DNA from 4 places in the Acidovorax sp. KNOB132 genome. Region 3 is predicted to be linked to each of the others. Evidence: predicted binding sites of a transcription regulator. Region 3 holds the regulator's gene; each other region holds the start of a gene.
What was found. The regulator sigma-54, encoded in region 3, starts transcription at its own class of promoters, with help from an activator protein. The targets are predictions, from matches to a motif close to TGGCANGNAANCTGCTTT.

Region 1 (6,015 bases), on a different contig from region 3:
GGCCTCGAAACCCGCCTCGGTGAAGGCATAGGCCATCTCGATGTGCGAGTTGACCCCCTGCTCGCGCAGGATGGCGACCTTCGGCCGCGCGAGGTTCAGGAACGGCGCGGCCACGTCCTCGGCCGGATCGAAGGTGAGCGCCACATGCAGGCCCGGATCATTGGGCACGCCTGCGGCGGCATGCTCGGCATCGGCCGTGGCCGGGTTGTCGCGCTGCTGCGTGATCTTCCAGCTCACCGCGTCCCACACCTGGTGCAGGTCGGACAGGGTGGCGCTGAACACGTTCTTGGCATCGCGCCACACCTGCAGCTCGCCCTTGCCGGCGTCCATGGTGGACGAGGCAGGCCGCGTCTTGCCGATGAAGTGGCTGGACCGGGACAGGCCGTGCTCGCGCAGGGTCTGCATGACCTCGTTGCGCTCGGCGGTGCGCACCTGCAGCACCACGCCCAGCTCTTCGTTGAACAGCGCCTTGAGCGTCAGCTCCTCGCGGCGCGCGCTCACCTGCGAGGCCCAGTTCTTGGCGTCGCCCGTCTCCATGCGGCTGTCGCTGATGCCGTCGCCCTCGGTCACGAGCAGATCGACGTTCAGCGCCACGCCCACATGGCCGGCGAAGGCCATCTCGGCTACCGCGGCCAGCAGGCCGCCGTCGCTGCGGTCGTGGTAGGCCAGGATCTGGCCCTTGGCGCGCAGCGCGTTCACGGCATCGACCAGGCGCACCAGGTCCTGCGCGTCGTCCAGGTCGGGCGCCACGTCGCCGCTCTGGCCCAGCACCTGGCCCAGGATGCTGCCGCCCATGCGGGCCTTGCCATGACCCAGGTCGATCAGCACCAGCGTGGTGTCGTCCTCCCCCGCGTCCAGCTGCGGCGTGAGCGTGCCGCGCACGTCGGCCAGCGTGGCGAAGGCGCTGACGATCAGGCTCACGGGGGAGGTGACCTTCTTCGCACCGCTGTCATCCTTCCACTGGGTGCGCATGGACAGCGAATCCTTGCCCACCGGGATCGAAATGCCCAGCGCCGGGCACAGCTCCATGCCCACGGCCTTCACGGTGGCGTACAGCGCTGCATCCTCGCCGGGCTCGCCGCAGGCGGCCATCCAGTTGGCCGAGAGCTTCACGCGCGGCAGCTCGATGGGCGCGGCCAGCAGATTGGTGATGGCCTCGGCCACGGCCATGCGGCCCGAGGCGGGCGCGTCGATGGCGGCCAGCGGCGTGCGCTCGCCCATGCTCATGGCCTCGCCGGCAAAGCCCTGGAAGTCGGCCAGCGTGACGGCGCAGTCGGCCACCGGCACCTGCCAGGGGCCCACCATCTGGTCGCGGTGCGACAAGCCGCCCACCGTGCGGTCGCCGATGGTGATGAGAAAGCGCTTGCTCGCCACCGTGGGGTGCGCCAGCACGTCGATCACCGCCTTTTGCAGCGCCACGCCCGTGAGATCGATGGGCGCGAATTCGCGCTGCACGGTCTTCACGTCGCGGTGCATCTTGGGCGGCTTGCCCAGCAGCACCTCCATGGGCATGTCCACCGGCAGCTTCTGATCGCCGGTGGCGGCCGTGTCCTCCAGCACCAGCTGGCGGTGCTCGGTGGCCGTGCCGATCACGGCGAACGGGCAGCGCTCGCGCTCGCAGAAGGCGCGGAACTGCTCCAGCGATTGCGGCGCGATCGCCAGCACGTAGCGCTCCTGGCTTTCGTTGGACCAGATCTCTTTCGGGGCCAGGCCCGACTCCTCGAGCTGCACCGCGCGCAGGTCGAAGTGCGCACCCCGGCCGGCGTCGTTGGTCAGCTCGGGGAAGGCATTGGACAGCCCGCCCGCGCCCACGTCGTGGATCGCCAGGATGGGGTTGGCCGCACCCTGCGCCCAGCAGTGGTTGATGACCTCCTGCGCGCGGCGCTCGATCTCTGGGTTGCCGCGCTGCACGGAGTCGAAATCGAGCTCCGCCGCGTTCGCGCCCGTGGCCATGGAACTGGCCGCGCTGCCGCCCATGCCGATGCGCATGCCCGGGCCGCCCAGCTGGATCAGCAGCGAGCCGGCCGGGAATTCGATCTTCTGGGTGAGGCCCGCATCGATGGTGCCCAGGCCGCCGGCGATCATGATGGGCTTGTGGTAGCCCCGGTCCACGCCGCCCACCGACTGCTCGTACTCGCGGAAATAGCCCAGCAGGTTGGGCCGGCCGAACTCGTTGTTGAACGCCGCGCCGCCCAGGGGGCCTTCCACCATGATCTGCAGAGGGCTGGCGATGTGCTCGGGCTTGCCGAACTCGCCGCCCCAGAGCTTGGACACCGTGAAGCCAGTCATGCCCGCCTTGGGCTTGGAGCCGCGGCCCGTGGCGCCTTCGTCGCGGATCTCGCCGCCCGCGCCGGTGGAAGCGCCGGGGAACGGCGAGATGGCCGTGGGGTGGTTGTGCGTCTCCACCTTCATCAGGATGTGGTTGGTGACGCTACTCTTTTCATAGCAAACTGCCCTAGTGGAATTTGCACTGGCGGGCATTTTTGGCCAAAAACCGCTCGACGCGCGTGCCTTCCATGACCGAGGCATTGTCCGAATACGCCACCACCGTGTGCTGGGGCGCCAGCTGGTGGGTGTTGCGGATCATGGCGAACAGGCTCTTGTCCTGCTTCTCGCCGTCGATGGTGAACTGCGCGTTGAAGATCTTGTGGCGGCAGTGTTCGCTGTTGGCCTGCGCGAACATCATCAGTTCCACGTCGGTGGGGTTGCGCGCCAGGCCCTGGAAGGCATTGACCAGGTAGTCGATCTCGTCGTCGGCCAGCGCCAGGCCCCACTGGGTGTTGGCCGCCTCGACCGCCGCGCGCCCGCCGCCCAGCACATCGACGAACTCCATCGGCGCGGCCGGCAGCTCGGTGAACAGGGCCTCGGCGCCCGAGCGGTCCCACACCACCGACTCGGTCATGCGGTCGTGCAGCAGCGCGGCGATCTGTCCGCGCTGCGCGTCGGTCAGCGTGGGCGTGCCGCCCAGCAGGCCGGATTTGAGCGAGAGGCGGTATTCGGTGATGCGCTCCACGCGGCGCAGCGCCAGGCCGCAGTTGTGCGCGATATCGGTCGCCTTCGACGCCCAGGGCGAGACCGTGCCCAGGCGCGGCGTGACAACGATGGCCGGGCCATCGGCCGGGCCGCCGTAGGGGTCCCCATAGGTCAGCAGCGCGGCGAAGCGATCGGTTTCGGCCGGGGTGGGCACCGCGTCGGTGGCCACCAGGTGCACGAAGCGGGCGGCGATGCCCGTGATGCGGTCGTGGATGGCCTGCAGCGCGGGCAGCAGCTGGCGCATGCGGAAGGCGCTGAGGGCGTTGCCGCCTTCGAACGTGCTGAGGTGCAAGGAGGGCTTCGTGGACGATGTCGGCGAGATCACTTCGGCGGCCTGTTGGGTGATGGAAAAGGTGCGGCCCCACCCTGGACCGCCGGCCGCTGACTGGGGCCGGCTGGGCAGGGTGCGGAGAATGCTGAGCCCGGCATTTTACCGGGGGCGGATCGCATCGCCGACGAGGCCTTCGCCCGCGTGGCCCGCATCGGCCAAGCGCGGATGGGATAATTGGCCCCATGAGCATCACCATCAAAGACGCCGAAGGCATCGCCGGCATGCGAGAGGCATGCCGACTGGCTTCGGAAGTGCTGGACTACATCGCGCCCCACATCCAGCCTGGCATCACCACGAACGAAATCGACCGCCTCGCGGCCGAATGCATGGCGCAGCAGGGCACCATCTCCGCCACCATCGGCTACCAGCCGCCGGGCTATCCGCCCTACCCCAAGTCGCTGTGCACGTCGATCAACAACGTGGTCTGCCACGGCATCCCGAACGACAAGCCCCTGAAGAAGGGCGACATCATGAACGTGGACGTCACCGTCATCACCAAGGACGGCTGGTACGGCGACAACAGCCGCATGTACCTGATCGGCGACGTCTCCATCGCCGCCAAGCGCCTGTGCAGCCTCACCTTCGACGCCATGTGGATCGGCATCCAGCGCGTCAAGCCCGGCGCCCGCCTGGGGGACATCGGCCACGCCATCCAGAAGTACGCCGAGGGCCACGGCCTGTCGGTGGTGCGCGAGTTCTGCGGCCACGGCATCGGCCAGAAATTCCACGAAGAGCCCCAGGTGCTGCACTACGGCTACCCTGGCACGCTGGATGAGCTGCTGCCCGGCATGACCTTCACCATCGAGCCCATGCTGAACGCCGGCCGCCGCGAGGTGAAGGAGTTCGGCAACGACGGCTGGACCATCGTGACCAAGGACCGCAGCCTGTCGGCGCAGTGGGAGCACACCGTGCTGGTGACCGAGACCGGCTACGAAGTCCTCACCCTGTCGGCCGGATCGCCGCCGCTGCCGGCCTTCGTGACGGCCACGAAGACCTGACCGGAACACGGCGCGCGGGCCGGCCGCGCGGCGGCCGGGCGCACGGTTCTTGCTTTGCCTGGTGCTAACCTGCCAACCCAGTCGCCCCATCCGCACCCGCCACCCCGCCGCCGTCCATGACCGACCTGCAAACCCTGCGCGACGCCTACCGCCAAGACAAGGCCACCCTGCTCGCGTCGCTGCAATCCACGGGCGCCTCCACGCGCGGCGTTCGCACCCTGCTGCACAAGCTCTCCACCCTGGCGGACCGCCTGCTGCGCCAGCTGTGGCAGCGCGCCGGCATGCCGGACGACCTGGCGCTGGTGGCCGTGGGTGGCTACGGCCGGGCGCAGCTCTTTCCCCATTCCGACGTGGACGTGCTCGTCCTGCTGCCGGATGGCGCCACGCCCGGGGCCGGCTGCGCCTTGTCCACGTGCATCGAATCGTTCATCGGCAGCTGCTGGGACGCGGGCCTGGAGATCGGCTCCAGCGTGCGCACGGTGGCCGAGTGCCTGACCGAATCCGCGGCCGACGTGACCGTGCAGACCTCGCTGCTCGAAGCCCGCCGCGTCTGCGGCAGCGCACCGCTGTTCGCCGCGTTCCAGCAGCGCTACGACGCGCAGATGGACGCGCAGGACTTCCTCATCGCCAAGACGCTGGAGATGCGCCAGCGCCACACCAAGTACGAGAACACGCCTTACTCGCTGGAGCCCAACTGCAAGGAGTCGCCCGGCGGCCTGCGCGACCTGCAGACGGTGCTGTGGGTCGCCCGCGCGGCCGGCCTGGGACGCGACTGGCGCGAACTGGCTGCCAACGGCATGGCCACGCCGTTCGAGGTGGCCCAGATCGAGCGCAACGAGGCCGTGCTGTTTCTCATCCGCGCGCGGCTGCACGCCGTGGCCGGCCGCCACGAGGACCGTCTGGTGTTCGACCTGCAGACCGCCGTGGCCGAATCGTTCGGCTACCGCTCCCACTCGCCCGACGGCAAGCGCCTGGCCATGCGCGCGAGCGAAACCCTCATGCGCCGCTATTACTGGGCAGCCAAGGCCGTGTCGCAGCTCAGCCAGATCCTGCTGCTGAACATCGAGGAGCGGCTCAGCCCCTCCACGCACGAACTGCACCGCATCAACGACCGCTTCTTCGAGAAGGCCGGCCTCGTCGAGGTGGCCAGCGACGACCTGTATGAGAAGAACCCCCACGCCATCCTGGAAACCTTCCTGCTCTACGAAACCACGCTGGGGCTGAAGGACCTGTCGGTGCGCACGCTGCGCGCGCTCTACAACGCCCGCGGGGCGATGGACAGCGCCTTCCGCCGCGACCCCGTCAACCGCGCGACCTTCATGAAGATCCTGCGGCAGCCCTCGGGCATCACGCATGCGATGCGGCTCATGAACCAGACCTCGGTGCTGGGCCGCTACCTCTGGCCGTTTCGCCGCATCGTGGGCCAGATGCAGCACGACCTGTTCCACGTCTACACCGTGGACCAGCACATCCTGATGGTGCTGCGCAACGTGCGCCGCTTCTTCATGGCCGAGCATGCGCACGAATACCCGTTCTGCTCGCAGCTGGCCGGTGGTTGGGACAAGCCGTGGCTGCTGTACCTGGCGGCGCTGTTCCACGACATCGGCAAGGGCCGCGGCGGCGACCACTCCAAGATCGGCGCAGAGGAAGTGC
Region 2 (6,015 bases), on a different contig from region 3:
CAGGGCACCTACGCGGTGACCGTGGCAGCCACGGACACCAAGATCGGCCTGACCGGCCGCGGCACCTATTCCGTGCGCATCGCGGCGGCCGGCAGCAGTACGCCCCCGGGCGGCCTCTCGGTGGCCGCCGCGCCCTGGACCGGCACGGCCGGCCAGGCACTCACCGGCACGATCACGGTCTCCGCGCCGGGCGCCTCCTGGCTGTCCGTGACGATCACCGGCGCCCCGCTGGGCATGGGCTTTTCGATACAGGGCACCACGGTGACCGCCCGCTGGCCTTCGCCGGTGGCTGGCAGCTACGCGCTGACCATCGTGGCGCGCGACTCCCTGGGCCGCACCGCCCAGGCCACGGTGCCGGTGTCCATCCGCTGAGCGCCGCCGGGGGCCGCCGGCACGCCGCGGCTCCCGGCCCTCACCAGCGGTCGGAGCGCATGCGCAGTTCCCAGTTGCCGGCGCGCAGGCTGTACACGCCCACGGCGCCGTAGCGCTGCTCGCCCTTTTCGTCCCAGGTCATGGTGCCGGTGACGGGCGCGTAGCCGTTGATGGCCCGCAGGGCCTTGGTGATCTCCTTCGGATCGGCGGACTTGGCCTGCTTGATGGCGGCCGACAGCACGTAGGTGGCGTCGTAGCTGTAGTGGCCGCCGTAGGCGGGCGGCTTCTTGAACGCGGTGTTGTAGCGGTCCAGGAACTGGCGGCCGGTGATGAACTCGCGCGCCTCCAGCACGGGCGAGGTGGCATAGATGGCCGTGACCATCCCCATGCCCTTGACCATGTCGGTGGTCTTGATGGTGTCGCCGCCCAGCACGGACAGCTGGGTGTAGTTGATCTTCTGCAGCGCCTGCAGCAGCGCCAGCACCTGGAAGTCGTTGAGCGTGGTGACGATCACGCCCACCTTCGCCGTCTGGATGCGGCGGGCCACCTCGTCGAAATCCGTGGTCTTGTCGTCGAACGACTGGCGCACGGTGACTTCCTTCTTCTCCGTCGCCAGCTGCTTGGCCGCGCCATCGGCCAGGCCCTTGCCGTAGGGCGTGCCGTCGTCCAGCACGGCGTAGCTGGCGGTGCTGAGCTGCGTGGCCGCGAACGAGCCCATGGCGCGGGCCTGCAGGTTGTCATTGGCCACCAGGCGCAAGGTGGTCTGCAGGCCCAATTCGGTGAAGCGCGGGTTGGTGGAGATGGCCAGCTGCGCGATGCCCTTTTCGGCATAGATGGGCGCCGCCGCGATGCTGACGCCCGAATTGAGGTTGCCGATGACCGCCACCACGCCGGACTCCACCAGCTGCTGCGCGGCTTTCTTGCCGGAGTCGGCGTCGGCCCGGTCGTCCTGCGCGACCACTTCCAGGGTGACGGTCTTGCCATCGACCGTGAAGCCGGACTTGTTGAGCTCCTGCACCGCCAGCGTCACGCCGTTGAGCATGTCCTGCCCCAGCGCGCCGAGCGGACCCGACAGCGGCTGGGCCACGCCGATCTTGATGGTGTCGGGCACCTTGCTGCACCCTGCCCCCAACGTGGCGGCCAGCGCCGCGATCGCCAGCAGCGCGGCACGCCTGCTTCCTTGTGTGCTCATAGACCCAGCTCCAATCCATTCAGTGGTTTACATGTATCCGGATGTATATAAGACCGAAGAGTCTTACGCTATCGGGTAACCCCTGCTCCATAGCAAGTTACATCCATTAGCAATTTCCGTCCCAGGCCGAAAGCGGTGCTAATGCACCCGCACAGTGCGCTTTCGGGCATCCGCCGCGATCCATCGGGTTTGCACCGCGCCGGCGCACCAGGATGGGCGTATTTATTGCTTAAGCTTGGGGCATGACCGACTCCCTGCGCATCGTGGTGGTGGCCCCCGACCTGGCGGTGGGTGCCGAGGACGACGAGCACGCCCAGCTGCAGGCCGAGCGCTCGCGGGCGCTGCGCATCGGCCTGCTGGAAAACAACTTCAACCTGGTGGCCACGCTGCCGGCCGACGTGTTCCTGAGCGAGCGGCTCGCGCAGCTGCAGCCCGACCTGGTGATCGTGGACGCCGAGAGCGACGCCCGCGACGCGCTGGAGCACGTGGTGATGGCCACCCGCGATGCGCCCCGCGCCATCGTGATGTTCACCAACGACGACGATCCCTCCCACGTGCGGCAGGCAGTGGCCGCGGGCGTGTCGGCCTACATCGTGGCCGGGCTGTCGCCCCAGCGCATCCGCCCCATCCTGGACGTGGCGATGGCGCGCTTCCAGCACGAGCAGGCCCTGCGCGCCGAACTGGCCGATGCGCGCAGCGAGCTGAAGGACCGCAAGACCATCGACCGCGCCAAGGGCCTGCTGATGCAGCGCCAGGGCCTGACCGAACAGGCCGCCTACGACAAGCTGCGCAAGAGCGCGATGGACAAGGGCATGAAGCTGGTCGAGGTGGCCCAGCGCATGCTGGACGTGGCGGACCTGCTGGGCTGACCGGCGCGGCCGGCGGCGCTGCACAAGGGCAGTGCGGCACTGCACCATCGCGCGGCTTCCGTGCCCGGCCCTGCACGCGCCGCGGCCCGCTTTGGCCCAGGGCCACGCGGCGCCCGGCGCCGGATGGTTCGATCCAAAAAGCCTCCCAGCGCAATCGACACTAGGGCATATCGCTACAAAAACAATAGCGAACATCCTGTATGGCCCGCTCTGGCACAAGGCTTGCAATGACGGAGGCAAGACCAACGTTGGTCGATTGCCAGGCCCCACCCAATGGCGGGTGCGACCTGGCAGAACCCGGACAAAGGCGTCCCCACCGCTCGCGGCGCTGCCCCCAAGGCAGCCTGCGGGCGTGTGAGGACGCCTTTTTTGTTTTTCACGTTGCCAGCCAAGCCAAGGGATGCCTTCCATGACCGACCTGTCCAAAACCAGTCTCCACCGCCGCACCGTGCTGCAGGCCGCCGCCGTGGGGGCCGTGGGCGTGAGCCCCGCGCTGCGCTCCATGGTGCATGCAGCCGGCTCCGACGCGCCGGAAAAGAAGGAAGTCAAGATCGGCTTCATCCCCCTCACCGACTGCGCCAGCGTGGTGATGGCCTCGGTGCTGGGCATCGACCAGAAGTACGGTGTGAAGATCGTGCCCTCCAAGGAAGCGAGCTGGGCGGGCGTGCGCGACAAGCTGGCCAACGGCGAGCTGGACTTCGCCCACGTGCTCTACGGCCTGGTGTACGGCGTGCACCTGGGCGTGGGCGGCCCCAAGAAGGACATGGCCGTGCTGATGAACCTGAACCAGAACGGCCAGGCCATCTCGCTGAGCAAGAAGCTGGCGGACAAGGGTGCGATCAACGGCCCCACGCTCGCCAAGCTGATGGCCACCGAGAAGCGGGAATACACCTTCGCCCAGACCTTCCCCACCGGCACGCACGCCATGTGGCTCTATTACTGGCTGGCCGCCAACGGGATCGATCCGATGAAGGACGCCAAGGTCATCACGGTGCCGCCGCCGCAGATGGTGGCCAACATGCGCGTCGGCAACATGGACGGCTTCTGCGTGGGCGAGCCTTGGAACCACCGCGCCATCATGGACGGCATCGGCATCACGGCCACCACCACCCAGGCGATCTGGAAGGACCACCCCGAGAAGGTGCTGGGCACCACGTCGGAGTTCGTGCAGAAATACCCCAACACGGCCCGCGCCGTGACCGCCGCCATCCTGGAAGCCGGCCGCTGGATCGACGAAGGCCTGGCCAACAAGAGCAAGATGGCCGAAACCATCGCCGGCAAGGCCTACGTGAACACCAGCGTGGACGCGATCAACCAGCGCATCCTGGGCCGCTACCAAGACGGCCTGGGCAAGACCTGGGACGACCCCAACTACATGAAGTTCTACAACGACGGCGCGGTGAACTTCCCCTACCTGTCCGACGGCATGTGGTTCCTCACGCAGCACAAGCGCTGGGGCCTGCTCAAGGACCACCCGGACTACCTGGCCGTCGCCAAGTCGATCAACCGCACCGAGCTGTACAAGCAGGCCGCCACTGCTGCCAAGGTGCCCCTGCCCAAGAGCGACATGCGCTCCAGCAAGTTGATGGACGGCGTCGTCTGGGACGGCAAGGACCCGGCCAAGTACGCCGACAGCTTCAAGATCAAGGCCTGACCCCGGGCCCCGCCCGAGCCGCCCGCCCCCAGCCCCCGCCAGGAGAATCCCACCATGGTCAGCGCCGTCTTCCACGCCCCGCCGGAGCCCACCCCAGCCGCGGTCCCTTCTGCTATGCAAACGATAGCAACACCGGCAATCAAAACGCCGGCATCGGAGCAAAAACCACTGCAGTCCGCCCCGCCCAGCCCGCCGCGGGCGCCCCGCGACTGGGCGGCCGCCTCGCGCGCCTTCTGGCTCGCGGTGCTGCCGCCGGCCTGCGGCCTGGGCCTCTTGATCGGGCTGTGGGCCGTGGTGTCCTCCACCACTGGCCAGAGCATTCCCGGCCCGCTGGAGACCTGGAAGCAGGCGCTGGAAGTCTTCAGCAACCCCTTCTACCGCAACGGCCCCAACGACCAGGGCGTGGGCTGGAACGTGCTCGCCTCGCTGGAGCGCGTGGCGGTCGGCTTCGGGCTGGCGGCGCTGGTGGGCATTCCCGCGGGCTTCGTGATCGGGCGGTTCCACTTCCTCTCGCGCATGTTCAACCCGCTCATCAGCCTGCTGCGGCCCGTGTCGCCGCTGGCGTGGCTGCCCATCGGCCTGCTGGTGTTCAAGGGCGCCAACCCGGCCGCCATCTGGACCATCTTCATCTGCTCGATCTGGCCCATGGTCATCAACACCGCGGTGGGTGTGCAGCGCGTGCCGCAGGACTACATGAACGTGGCCCGCGTGCTCAACCTCTCGGAATGGAAGATCGCCACCACCATCCTGTTCCCCGCCGTGCTGCCCTACATGCTGACCGGCGTGCGCCTGGCCGTGGGCACCGCCTGGCTCGTGATCGTGGCGGCCGAGATGCTGACCGGCGGCGTGGGCATCGGGTTCTGGGTCTGGGACGAGTGGAACAACCTGAACGTCAAGAACATCATCATCGCGATCTTCGTGATCGGCATCGTCGGGCTGCTGCTCGAATACGCCCTGGTCAAGCTGGCCACGGCATTCACGTTCGAAGAGGTGAAGGCATGAACAACCCCGCGAAATTCATCGAGATCCAGGGCGTCGCCCAGACCTTCAAGACCGCCAAGGGGCTGTTTCCGGCGCTCAAGGGCATCGACCTGTCCATCGCCAAGGGCGAGTTCGTCGCCCTCATCGGACACTCGGGCTGCGGCAAATCCACCTTGCTCAACCTGATCGCCGGACTCACCGTGCCCACCGCCGGCGCGCTGCTGTGCGCCAACAAGGAGATCAAGGGCCCCGGCCCCGAGCGCGCGGTGGTGTTCCAGAACCATTCCCTGCTGCCCTGGCTGACCTGCGAAGGCAACGTGCACCTGGCGGTCGAGCGCGTGTTCGGCAAGCGGGAACCGAAGGCCCAGCTCAAGGCCCGCACCGAGGCCGCGCTGGCCATGGTGGGCCTCACGCACGCGGCGCAAAAGCGCCCCGGCGAGATCTCGGGCGGCATGAAGCAGCGCGTGGGCATCGCCCGGGCGCTGTCGATGGAGCCCCAGGTGCTGCTGATGGACGAGCCCTTCGGCGCGCTGGACGCCCTCACCCGCGCCAAGCTGCAGGACGAGCTGCTGGAGATCGTGGCGCGCACGCAGAGCACGGTGGTCATGGTCACCCACGACGTGGACGAGGCCGTGCTGCTGTCCGACAAGATCGTGATGATGACCAACGGCCCGGCCGCCACCATCGGCGAGGTGCTGGCGGTGGACATCCCGCGCCCCCGCAACCGCGTGGCCCTGGCCGAAGACCCGCGCTACCTGCGCAGCCGCAAGGCGGTGATCGATTTCCTGTACACGCGCCAGGCGCATGTGGAAAAGGCAGCCTGAGGCGGCGGCGGCCCCGGAGGCACGGCACCGCGCAGGCCGTGCGCTCCGATTGTTTTTCATGTTTTATCAGATCGTTTAAGCAATTTTCAGGGATTTTTCAATCTGTTAGAAAGCCGTCCCCAT
Region 3 (6,015 bases):
GCGCACCTCGTCCCCTTGCCTGAACACGTTCAAGTCCATGCGCATGCCCGGGGCCGCCGCTTTGCACGCCCGGCAAAGCATCTGATCCATCGCCCGGCGCATCAGGCGAGGATCTGCCATGACCCGCAGGTCGGCAGCGATCTGCTGGGTGCAGGCATAACCCCTGTTGGAGTTCACCAATGCCTCCCAGGCCTGCCGCACCAGACCCGAGAAGTCCAGCGGCACACGCCGCAGTTCCATGCGCCCCTCGCGCGCCGCCAGCACGTCCTGCAGGTCTTCCAGCAGCGAAGACAGATGCCGTGTCTGCCGAGCGGCCACCGCGCACGCTTCGCTCTGGATGGGCATTGGATGGGGGGCGAGCGCAATCACCTCCAGCGCTGCGGACAGTGCGCCCAGCGGGGTGCGCAATTCATGCCCCACACCAGCCATGGAAAGCCACGGCGGCGCTGCAACGGGGGGCGCTGCGGCGGGGTGAGGCGCTGCTGTCGGGATGGGTGTGGAGGTGTCATTCATGATGGGCGAGGGCGTTCCGCTCGTGATGGTGTTGCCGGGCGCCAGTGCCGCAGCATGCCGCATGCCAGTCAGTGCCGGTAAGAACCGGGCCAGGCAACGAACCCGTGGGCGAAACCGGCAGGAATTGCGGCAATCTCTACCGGTTGAGCAACATGCCTGCATTAAAGGATAGCGCCAAGTGCTGGTTTTCGAGGCTGGGTGAGCTCTTTCCAAGCCATGCGTGGTGTGGCATATGCCTTGCTTTGTTGCATGGGATGCTCCCCAACCCATGGATCTTCGATGAGCCAGCTTAGTCTGAGCACTTCCGCAGCACTCACCCAGAATGCTTCGCCCCGCTTGCAGCATGCCGTGCGCCTGCTGCAGATGTCCTCACAGGATTTCGCACGCGCCGTGCGGGAGGCGGTGGAGAGCAATCCGCTGTTGGAAGTCGAGGATGGCGATGCGCAGCGGGATATGCAGACGGTGCCGCACGCGCCGCCGAGCGACTGGAGTCCGTCATCTGGCAGCGGCCGGATCCCGTCTGCCGACAGCGATGGGGAGAGGGCCTGGGAGCGTTCAGCAGCGCCCATTTCATTGCGAGCCCATTTGCATGGGCAACTGGACCTGCTTCGTCTGCCGGAGCGGGATCTGCTGTTGGCAAAGGCGGTCATCGAATCGCTGGACGACGATGGCTACCTGCGCGGCGGGTTTGAAGAGATCGAGCAGGCGGTGCACACCATGGCCCTGTCTCCGGAACCGGATGGGCAGGAAATCCGCATGGCGTGGCGCCGGGTCCAGGGGCTGGATCCAGCAGGCGTTGCCGCCGTGGACCTGCGGCATTGCCTGCTATTGCAATTGCACACGATGGAGTGCGTGACGACCCGGGATCTGGTGCGTCGTGCCATTGAAGGCCACCTGAAAGCCGTGGCGTTGCGCGACCCCACACGGCTGTCCGAGGCGCTGGGGGTGTCGCGCGAGGCTGCAGCAGCGGTTTGCGCGAAGATTCGCGCGCTCAACCCCAGTCCTTGCCGCGCCTTCCTGCAAGACGATGTGCCGCTTGCGGTGCCTGACATCGTGGCTGTGAGAGGCGGGAGAGGTTGGCAAATGGTTCTCAACGATGCTGTGATGCCTCGCCTTCGGGTGCATTCCGCCTATGCGCGGATGTTTCAGCAGCGCAAGCGCCATGGTGAGAGTGCGGCGTTGAGCGCCTGCCTGCAGGAAGCGCGTTGGTTGGTGGGTAACGTGGCGCAGCGCTTTGCCACCATCCTGGCGGTGGCGCGAGCCATCGGGCGGCACCAGCAGGCGTTTTTCGAGCATGGCCCGTTGGCGCTCAAACCGCTGAAGCTGCAGCAGATCGCGCAGGAAGTGGGGGTGCACGAATCCACCGTGTCCCGTGTCACCAACAACAAGTTCTTGGCGACCCCGTTCGGCTTGCATGAACTCAAGTATTTTTTCTCGCGCGGCTTGTCTACGCGCAATGGCACCACCTGCGCTCCTGCGGCCGTCAAGGAGCTGGTGTCGGAGTTGATTGCGGCCGAGTCGCCCTTACATGCTTTGTCCGATGCGGCGATTGCCGGCCTGCTGGCGCAGCAGGGGTTTTCGGTCGCCCGGCGCACGGTCACCAAGTACCGGCAGGCGCTTCGCATTTCGGCGGCGCCGGAACGTCACAGGAACGTTTGAACCAACGGTTTGCACCTCAGGGTGAAGACCAATTCACCAAAGATCAATCATGGCTTTCGCCTGGGCTTCCATTGACGGATTGACCTTGTTTTCCCGCACGTTGGCGGTGGATGGTCATTGGTGTGGGCTGGTCGATGTGCTGCAGGGCATGCAGCCCCGGATCACGACTGTGGCCTGCGCGCAAATGCGGTTCAGTGCAGCGCAAGCGGATTGCGATGCGATTGACCTGGTGCAGACGCTTTATGCGGGTATCGCTCGCCGCAGGCATGCGAGGCAAGAGGCTGCGCGTTGTGTCAAGCGAGCAATCCAGGCAGACGTCGACCGGTAGTTGCGCAAGGGGGCCTGCAGGTGCCGGGCATGTCGATTGCCTCTGCCGTGCCAAGCCTGGTTTGACTGCCAGGCCTGGGCCGCTCCCCTCCACGGGAGCACATTGAAGGAGTATCGAAATGGCCAACCAAGGCAATCCATCCAGTAGCAATCGTGGCTTCGCCGCCATGGATGCGGCAAAGCAACGTGAAATTTCAAGCAAGGGTGGGCAGGCGGCGCATCAAAAGGGCACGGCGCATCAGTTCACCTCCGAAGAAGCCCGCGCCGCTGGCGCCAAGAGCCATAGTCGCCGCAACTCGAATTCTGGCGGTGCCAAAGCCGGTGCGTCAGCTGATGCGGAGGCCACTCTGTCGGACAGCGCTTCCAGCACGAAACCCAACGGAGCGACTCGCGCGCCGCAGGGCGCAGGTCGCGATTCAGGCCCCCAAAGCCGTTGAATCCAGCGCTGTGGTGCAGACGATTTGTTCGGGGGCTACCGCTGAAAACAGATGGGTGGCACATCGATTGCCGTTGGAAGCGCTGCACCTGTCGAACCCGCATTCCTGCGCAAGCCCAGGCATTCGTTCCGTAGGCTGTCCAGGAGGGTGGGACGCGCCATAAATCCTATTCCATGAGGCAATCCATGAACACCAACTACCCCACGCGCGCCCCGCGCCACCGCGGGCTCTTTCAGCAATTTTCTCCGCTCCATCTCGCGCCTGAGTGGGAGCAGTACAGCGTCATCAAAGCGCGGGGAGTGCGCACCATTGCCCTCGGCGGGCATGCCCCCTATGCCACTTCTGGCTGGGTGGTCGAACAGGCAGTGGGTTGCATCGAGCTTATCGGCGCCAAGGTGGCAGGTCTGGGGCAGATGCTGCTGATCGGGTTCACCCTCGGCGAACCTGCGGCTCCTGCGGGCTTTGAAGTCACGACAACCGACGCCATCGGCACATTGATCTTGCCGGCCCACTGCTTTGCCGCCTGCGTGGCGATTGCGACCGGTCAGAACGCGCACTTTCGCATCGGCGGAGACGGACAGTTGAATGCGATCGGCAGCGACCCTTCGTTGCTGCAGATGCCATCACCCCCGTAAGTCTTTGCGGTCCACCGCCGTCTCAGGGCAATGGTCGCTCCAGCGGTCAGGCCGCCCAGCCTTCGTTGATGAAGAGCCGGGTGGCCAGCAACCCTGTCGAAGTCCAATGCGTCGCGGGAGACAGCGCGGCGCTGAGGAACTGTCGGCGCTGCTCTCCTTCCAGTGACTGGAGTTGTTCATTGAATTGATTCAGTTCGGGGTCCAGTACAGGCTCTGCGCTGGCCGCGAAAGGGCTCACCGAGCGGTGGCGTGCCAGGGCTCTGAACGAGGGCAGTCTGCGCGTCTGGTTGGCCGAGGCGGGCTGGGCATAGTCCTGTCCGTCGCGGCTGTCCTCGCCACGAATCCAGTCGTGGATCACCTGCAACTCATATCCCGTGAACACGCCGAACATTTCCGCGCGTTCTCCTTGAAGCAGGTTCCAGAATCGGCTTTGCGCCACCGGCGCGCCGAGTCGGATCCACCCGCCGTCCACCAGCGCGTCGAGCAATGCATCGATGTTGCCCTGGGGCCCAGCCAATCGTTGACGGTGCGCCCGCCAATGCGGCAATAGTCGGAGTGCATGCCTGCACCGGCCGGTGCCTTTCTTTCGAAGATTTTTACCACTTCGGCCCTGGCGTCAAAAGATGCGATGACCTCCTGCGTGCCACGCCCGGCGTCTGCGAGCTTGCTCCCGGCGCGAACGCGCTGCCAAAACTGCTTGCGGTCTGCCTGGACTTCCATCATCTGAAGCACTGCTTCGCAAGCTTGCCATGCATGGCCGCTGTCGCCGTTATCGACCGTGACGTGAAGCGTGAAGTAGTAGGGGTCGATCCCAAGCTCGTTGAGCTCGTACGCCGTGATCAGCAGGTGCAGCGGCAACTGTTCATAGCCCAGGTTGAAGCCGATGACCTCCGGCAGGAAATGCTCGGCATTCCATCCCAGGGCCAATTGCACCGCGCCCTGCAGATAATTGGCATTGTCCAGTTGCAGGTCTTGCTGAAGGCCGTGCCGGCGCATCAATTGGCGATAGAGCGTGACGTGGTTCTTGTGCGGCACGCCGTCTCCGAGTTCTTCGAGGTAGGTCTGGAGCAGGGGGCGCAGCCGTTCAGTCGATGAATGCTGCGCCAGACCGTATAGCCAGGACCCGTCCACCAGCTTGGTTGGCGCCACCGATGCCAGAAAGTTGAGTGCATGGGCGCGGTTGTGAAAATACTGGCGCTCGCCGCCTGCGCGCCGCCCATCCAGGTAGGTTTGATAGCGCTGCGCCACAGACTGGGCGTTTGCGCGGGCCCACGCATGCAGGTCCTCGGGTGCTTCGCACAATGCGCTGGGGACGTCTTTGCTATCGTCCATCAGCCGCTGCAGCCACTGGGCGGCGTGCTGGCGGGTTTGCAGCGTGGGGGACGGCGTGAGCAGCGCTTCGTAGAGACGGCGATAGGGGCCGGCGGCATTCGGGCGCTGCGCATCGTCAGCCCGAGGTGCTTGGCTGCCATGGTGGTCGACGGAGGGAAGAATTTTTTGTGCAAGCATCGTTGGCGATGGGCTGGAGGAGTGGACCCATGCTGCGATGCTGGAAAGAAGGCAGAAACCACCAGATGGCGCGAACCCCGGTCGGCAAGGTCCTACGCCGCCGATGGCTTCCCCTGCAGCCAGCCCCACGAGCGCAGTTGCTGCAATTCGCCCCCGTGCAGCCGCGCGCCAATGTCGCTACGGTACCGCAGGTTGGGCACGATCACTTGGCGAACGCAATCCAGGGCGGCCAGGTTGGCGGCATGCACTGTTGCGCCCACGCCCGTGGCAACGCCCAGGTAGCCGCATGAGCCACTCGCCACCAGCTGTCCCTGATGCAGAGCCACCTCTGAAAAATGCAGGCTGTCTCGCTGTGCCTGCGTGATGGAGGGATCCAGGAACACCGGCAAACCCTTGGACAGTTCCGCATACCCATGCCGGTAGGGAAACGGCGGGACTGTAAGAACCACGCCGCAGGCAAAACCCTTTTTCGTACCGAAGTCCAACGTGTCGCGGCGCAGCATTCGGCGAAAGATGGCGTCCCACGGATCATCGTGAAGCGCTTCGCAAATCGCGAAACCCGGGTAGCCGAACCGGCAAGTGAATTCGAGGGGCCACAGCCCGTTTTCGTTGGCGATGAGGTTCACGTTGATGTAGCCACAGTAACCGCCATCCCGCAGCATGGACAGCAGGGGACGCAGGACGGTGTCGTACAGGCGCGCACTTTCGTGGTAGCTCACGATGGTGCCCATCTCTCCGGTGAGTTCGCCCAGGTCGCCCGGGAAAAACCGCTTGTGCTCGAAATCGACACACACGGGCGACAGAAAGTGATGGCCGTTGAAATACCCGCCGACCCCGATCTCGATCCCATCGATGAACTCCATCAAGATGAAGTCCGGTGCCTCGGCCTGGTCCACTCGGGTTTTGCCCGCGTGCATGGCCAGCAGGGCGCGCAC
Region 4 (6,015 bases), on a different contig from region 3:
GTGTCCACGCTATGCTCGCGCCATGGCATTGCTGATCGATTCCTTCTGGCGCGCTGCCGCCTATTGCCTGCACCCCCGCGTGATTGCGCTTTCCCTGCTGCCGTTGCTGCTCATGCTGCTGCTGGCCTGGGTGGCCAGTCATTTTTTCTGGGGCATTGCGGTGCAGGCGGTCCGCTCGGCGTTGGAGTCATCGGACATTCTGGCGATGGTGTGGGGATGGTTCCAGGCCTGGGGCATCGAGCAGGCACCCGCCGCCATCGCTCCTTTGATCGTGGTGGTTCTCTCGACACCGGTGATCATGATCGTTTCGGTGCTGGTGGTCGCAGTGATCATGACGCCTGCGCTCGTGACAGTCGTGGCCAGGCGCCGTTTCCCATTGCTGGAGCGCAAGCGCGGCGCGTCGATGGTGGCCAGCCTGGCATGGTCTCTCGGCGCGACGATGGCCGCCATGGCGGCGCTGGTGGTGTCCGTTCCGCTCTGGCTCATTCCACCGCTGGTGCTGGTGCTGCCACCGCTGATCTGGGGTTGGCTGACCTATCGCGTCATGGCGTTTGACGCCTTGGCAGAGCATGCGAGCCGACAGGAGCGCGAAGCCATTTTCAAGCGCCACCGCATGCGCCTGCTGACCATCGGCATCTTGTGCGGCTACCTGGGGGCAGCGCCTGGAATCGTCTGGGCGTCCGGGGTGTTGTTCGCCGCGGCGTTTTTCGTCCTGATTCCTTTGGCCGTCTGGATCTACACCCTGGTGTTCGCCTTCTCCTCCTTGTGGTTTACCCACTACGCGCTGGACGCGCTGCAGCAGTTGCGCGCCGAGCACGCTGGCGGTCCTGGTGGTGGCGTTGGCACTCCACCTGCCCCCATCCTTCCCCCCATTGCCCTCGCAAACCCGACACCATGACCCCCTCTTTCGGACTCATCATCATTGGCGACGAAATCCTGTCCGGCAAGCGCGCCGACAAGCACCTGCCAAAGGTGATCGAGCTGCTGGGCGCGCGCGGTTTGCAGCTGGCCTATGCCGACTATGTGGGTGACGACCCAGGCCGCATCACCGCGACCCTGCAGCGAGCCTTTGCTTCCGGGGATGTGGTGTTTTCCTGTGGTGGCATCGGTGCCACGCCCGACGATCACACCCGCCAGTGTGCTGCGCGCGCGCTGAGCGTTCCGCTCCGATTGCATCCGGAGGCCGAATCGCTGATTCGGGAGCGGATGCAGGATGTCGCGATGGAGCAGGGCGTGGCTTATGAACCCGACCGTGCGGACAATGTGCACCGGCTGAACATGGGGGTGTTTCCCGAGGGGGCTCGCATCATCCCGAATCCGTACAACAAGATTCCTGGTTTTTCATGCGATGGCAGTGCCGGTGGTGCCGTGCACTTCGTGCCAGGCTTTCCCGTGATGGCGTGGCCGATGGTGGAGTGGGTGCTGGACCATCACTGTGCGCAGTGGTTCAACCGTGCGCCCCAAACCGAGCACTCCGTCGTCGTCTACGGCGCGATGGAGGCAGCTTTGACGCCGTTGATGGAGCGCATTGAAAGCCAGCACGCGTCGGTACGTGTTTTCAGCTTGCCGAGCGTGGACCATCCCGTGCACGGGCGCCATATCGAACTCGGCGTCAAGGGGCCTGCAGAGCTTGTACCTGCCGCCTGGACCGCTTTGCAGGCGGCTTTGCATGAATTTGGTGCAAACTGCGGCCCTGAAATGGTGCGAGATATTTGAAACGACGCTGCGCTCGATGATTTGCACTTTAATGGTGCAAATTCGGTGGCGCGGCAGGTTTGGAGGAGGGCGTGCTCCGCCTTAGTGCATTGCAGCACCTGGCTGGCACGCAACCTGCTTTTCTTTCGTGGTGTTTTTTTCAACAAGCGCTTAAATCCTGGAGAACCTGATGGCAAAGACCGTTGCAGACGTGATGAAGATGGTGAAGGAGAACGAGGTCAAGTTTGTTGACTTTCGCTTCACCGATACCCGCGGCAAGGAACAGCACGTGACTGTGCCCGTGTCCCATTTCGATGAGGACAAGTTCTCTTCGGGTCACGCATTCGACGGCTCTTCGGTGGCGGGCTGGAAGGGCATTGAAGCTTCGGACATGCAGCTCATGCCCGATCCCAACACCGCCAACATCGACCCGTTCTTCGAGGAAACCACGCTGTTCCTGCAATGCGACGTGATCGAGCCGGGCGATGGCAAGGCCTACGACCGCGACCCCCGCTCCATCGCCAAGCGCGCTGAGGCCTACCTGAAGGCCTCCGGCCTGGGCGACACGGCGTTCTTCGGTCCTGAGCCTGAATTCTTCATCTTCGACGGCGTGCGCTGGTCCAACGAGCCCGGCAAGGTCATGTTCGAGATCGAAGAATACGAAGCGCCCTGGAACTCCGGCGCCAAGCTCGAAGGTGGCAACCGCGGCCACCGTCCCACGGTCAAGGGCGGCTACTTCCCCGTGCCCCCCGTCGACAGCACGCAGGACATGCGCGCTGAAATGTCCCTGATCCTTGAATCTTTGGGCATCCCTGTCGAAGTGTTCCACCACGAAGTGGCGGGCGCTGGCCAGAACGAGATCGGCACCAAGTTCAGCACGCTGGTCGAGCGCGCCGACTGGACGCAGGTCCTGAAGTACGTGGTCTGGAACGTGGCCAATGCCTACGGCAAGACCGCGACCTTCATGCCCAAGCCCTACGCTGGCGACAACGGCTCCGGCATGCACGTGCACCAGTCCATCTGGAAGGACGGCAAGAACCTGTTCGCTGGCGACGGCTATGCCGGCCTGTCGGACTTCGCCCTGTACTACATCGGCGGCATCATCAAGCACGCACGTGCCCTGAACGCCATCACCAACCCTGGCACCAACAGCTACAAGCGCCTGGTGCCCGGCTTCGAAGCCCCGGTGAAGCTGGCCTACTCGGCCCGCAACCGCTCGGCCTCGATCCGCATTCCTTACGTGGCCAACCCCAAGGGCCGCCGCATCGAGGCACGCTTCCCCGATCCATCGGCCAACCCGTACCTGTGCTTCTCGGCCCTGATGATGGCCGGCCTGGACGGCGTGGAAAACAAGATCCATCCCGGCGAAGCCGCCACGAAGGATCTGTACCATCTGCCGCCCGAGGAAGACAAGCTGGTGCCGACCGTGTGCCACAGCCTCGATCAGGCGCTGGAGTATCTGGACAAGGACCGCGGCTTCCTGACCAAGGGCGGCGTGTTCTCCGATTCCATGCTCGACGCCTACATCGACCTGAAGATGGGCGAGGTCACGCGTTTCCGCATGGCTCCCCACCCCGTGGAATACGACATGTACTACTCGCTGTGATCCCTGGGCTGCGGCCACGGGACACACCCCCAAAAGGCGGCTTCGGCCGCCTTTTTTCATGGCGCTGCCAGCGCCGTGGTCCCTGGGCGAATAACCGCTCCCGACCGGGGGCGCCGATTGGCGAGGCCCAGCGATTGGGAGATACTCCCCTGGCATCTCCCGCATGCCGCCGGCATGCCTTGCGAGGAACCTGAATGAAAAAAACACTCATCGCACTGATGGCCATCGCCGCCGTGGCGCCCGCCGCGTGGTCGCAGGATCGCATCTACCGCTGCGGCAATGAATACACCAACAATGCCAGCCAGGCCAAGGAGCGTGGCTGCAAACTGGTCGAAGGCGGCAATGTGACGGTCGTGCAGGGTGCGCGGCCAGGCGGGGCGCCAGCGGCCTCGGGTGGCAGCGCGCCGAGCGCCAGCACCTCGCCCGCCAACGCCCCCCGGGTGGACACCAACGACCAGCGCGCAAGGGACTCCGATGCGCGCGCCATCCTGGAAGCCGAACTACGCAAGGCCGAGGCACGTCAGGCCGAGATCGCCAAGGAATACAACAACGGCGAGCCCCAGCGCACGGCCCTCGAACTGCGCAACCCCCAATTGTGGATGGAGCGCACCGCCGAGCTGAAGGCCAGCCTCGCCCGCGCGGACAGCGATGTGGCCGGCATCAAGCGCGAACTCGCCCGCCTGCCTGCGGCCAATCGCTGAGCGTGGTGGCTTCTTCCAAACCCGATACCGCGCGCTACCAGGCGCTGGACCTCGTGTCCACGCTCGTGGCCGTGCTGCAACCCGACGGGGCCGTGCTGTTCGCCAATGCGTCCCTGGAGAACATGCTGGGGCTGTCGCGGCGCACGCTCGAAGGCTCTGACTTCAGCGGCTATTTTTCCGACCCGGCGCTGCTGCAGACAGCCCTGGCCGGAGCGCGCGGACAGGACTTTGCCGCGCTGCGCTTCGAGGCCGCGCTGCGCCGTGCACAGCAGCAGGATGCGATGCCCGTTCATGTGCACCTGGCGGTCGCAGAGCACACTGGCGAGATCCTGGTCGAGCTGTGGCCCCTGGAGGCTCAGGCCCGGCAGGACCGCGAGGAGCGCCTGCGTGAACAGGCGCTGGCCAACAAGGAGTTGATCCGCAACCTGGCGCACGAGATCAAGAACCCCCTGGGCGGCATTCGCGGCGCGGCGCAGTTGCTGGAGATGGAACTCGACAATCCCGAGCTCACTGAATACACCCAGGTCATCATCCACGAGGCGGACCGGCTGCAGAGCCTGGTGGATCGCCTGCTGGCACCGCACCGCCATCCACACCTGGTGGGCGACGTGAACATCCACGAGGTGTGCGAGCGTGTACGGTCGCTGGTGCTGGTCGAGTACCCGCAGGGGCTGCGAGTGCAGCGCGACTACGACACCTCCATTCCCGAGTTCCGCGGCGACCGCGCACAACTCATCCAGGCGCTGCTGAACATCGTGCAGAACGCGGCGCAGGTGCTCACGGATCGCATCGCCGTAGGCGACGCGCTGATCACGTTGAGCACACGCGTGGCGCGCCAGGTCACCTTCGGCCGGCAGCGTTATCGGCTGGCACTGGAATTGCATGTCATCGACAACGGACCGGGCGTGCCCGAAGCCATCAAGGAGCGGATTTTCTATCCCTTGGTGACAGGGCGTGATGGGGGATCGGGGTTGGGGCTGACGCTGGCGCAAACCTTTGTGCAGCGGCACCACGGATTGATCGAGTGCGACAGCGTGCCGGGTCGCACCGATTTCCGAATCCTCATTCCTTTGCCTTGAGGTCCCGATAAGCAATCCATGGGAACAAGGTAGAACCAACACATGAAGCCGATCTGGATAGTAGATGACGACCCCTCGATCCGCTTCGTCCTAGAGAAGGCGCTGGCACGCGAGAGCTTGCCGACGCGCAGCTTCACCCACCCGCGCGAGGTGCTGGAAGCGCTGGCTGAAATCACCCCCGGCGATCCCGAGCGGCAAGGTCCGCAGGTGCTGGTGAGCGACATCCGCATGCCGGGTGGCTCGGGCCTGCAACTGCTGGAGAAAGTGCGCGAACAGCAGCCGGGCCTGCCCGTCATCATCATGACGGCGTATTCCGATCTGGACAGCGCGGTCTCGGCCTTCCAGCGCGGCGCTTTCGAATATCTTCCCAAGCCCTTCGACCTGCCCAAGGCGGTGGAATTGATCCGCCGCGCCGTCGAAGAAAGCCAGCGCGAAGAAGTCACCGAAGAGCGCCAGACCGCCACCCCTGAAATGCTGGGACAGGCCCCGGCCATGCAGGACGTGTTCCGGGCGATCGGGCGGCTGAGCCAGAGCCAGGTCACGGTGCTAATCACCGGCGAATCGGGTTCTGGCAAGGAGCTGGTAGCGCGCGCGCTGCACAAGCATTCGCCCGTGGCCGGCGGCCCCTTCGTGGCCATCAACACCGCGGCCATCCCGAAAGACCTGCTGGAGAGTGAACTGTTCGGCCACGAGCGCGGCGCCTTCACCGGCGCGCAGACGCAGCGGCGCGGGCGCTTCGAGCAGGCGGAAGGCGGCACGCTGTTCCTTGATGAAATCGGAGACATGCCGTTCGACCTGCAGACGCGGCTGCTGCGCGTGCTGTCCGATGGCCAGTTCTACCGGGTAGGTGGTCATGCCGGCGTCAAGGCCCACGTGCGCGTGATCGCGGCGACCCACCAGGACCTGGAACGCAGGGTGAAGGACGGCGTGTTCC

Region 1: a site for sigma-54 is predicted at 4,401-4,418, ahead of AC27IO_RS07490 ([protein-PII] uridylyltransferase). Genes of this name have one in related genera too.
Region 2: a site for sigma-54 is predicted at 2,645-2,662, ahead of AC27IO_RS17635 (CmpA/NrtA family ABC transporter substrate-binding protein). Genes of this name have one in related genera too.
Region 4: a site for sigma-54 is predicted at 1,820-1,837, ahead of glnA (type I glutamate--ammonia ligase). Genes of this name have one in related genera too.

What each region holds. Positions count from the first base shown of each region.
Region 1 is NZ_BAAJYT010000032.1:9,362-15,376, forward strand. Features, by position in the region: partial or broken gene purL (phosphoribosylformylglycinamidine synthase) at 1-3,277, opposite strand, end outside; gene map (type I methionyl aminopeptidase) at 3,547-4,362, shown strand; gene AC27IO_RS07490 ([protein-PII] uridylyltransferase) at 4,479-6,015, shown strand, end outside.
Region 2 is NZ_BAAJYT010000170.1:534-6,548, forward strand. Features, by position in the region: partial or broken gene AC27IO_RS17620 (peptidase S53) at 1-372, shown strand, start outside; gene AC27IO_RS17625 (branched-chain amino acid ABC transporter substrate-binding protein) at 413-1,564, opposite strand; gene AC27IO_RS17630 (ANTAR domain-containing response regulator) at 1,807-2,433, shown strand; gene AC27IO_RS17635 (CmpA/NrtA family ABC transporter substrate-binding protein) at 2,843-4,087, shown strand; gene ntrB (nitrate ABC transporter permease) at 4,142-5,089, shown strand; gene AC27IO_RS17645 (ABC transporter ATP-binding protein) at 5,086-5,892, shown strand.
Region 3 is NZ_BAAJYT010000002.1:38,584-44,598, forward strand. Features, by position in the region: gene AC27IO_RS00680 (histidine kinase) at 1-264, opposite strand, end outside; partial or broken gene AC27IO_RS00685 (hypothetical protein) at 277-858, opposite strand; gene rpoN (RNA polymerase factor sigma-54) at 793-2,172, shown strand; gene AC27IO_RS00695 (hypothetical protein) at 2,222-2,500, shown strand; gene AC27IO_RS00700 (KGG domain-containing protein) at 2,619-2,936, shown strand; gene AC27IO_RS00705 (hypothetical protein) at 3,122-3,571, shown strand; gene AC27IO_RS00710 (hypothetical protein) at 3,618-3,962, opposite strand; gene AC27IO_RS00715 (iron-containing redox enzyme family protein) at 3,926-5,080, opposite strand; gene AC27IO_RS00720 (phosphoribosylamine--glycine ligase) at 5,173-6,015, opposite strand, start outside.
Region 4 is NZ_BAAJYT010000061.1:3,845-9,859, forward strand. Features, by position in the region: gene AC27IO_RS10825 (EI24 domain-containing protein) at 23-898, shown strand; gene AC27IO_RS10830 (competence/damage-inducible protein A) at 895-1,716, shown strand; gene glnA (type I glutamate--ammonia ligase) at 1,886-3,301, shown strand; gene AC27IO_RS10840 (hypothetical protein) at 3,496-4,002, shown strand; gene glnL (nitrogen regulation protein NR(II)) at 4,008-5,081, shown strand; gene ntrC (nitrogen regulation protein NR(I)) at 5,124-6,015, shown strand, end outside.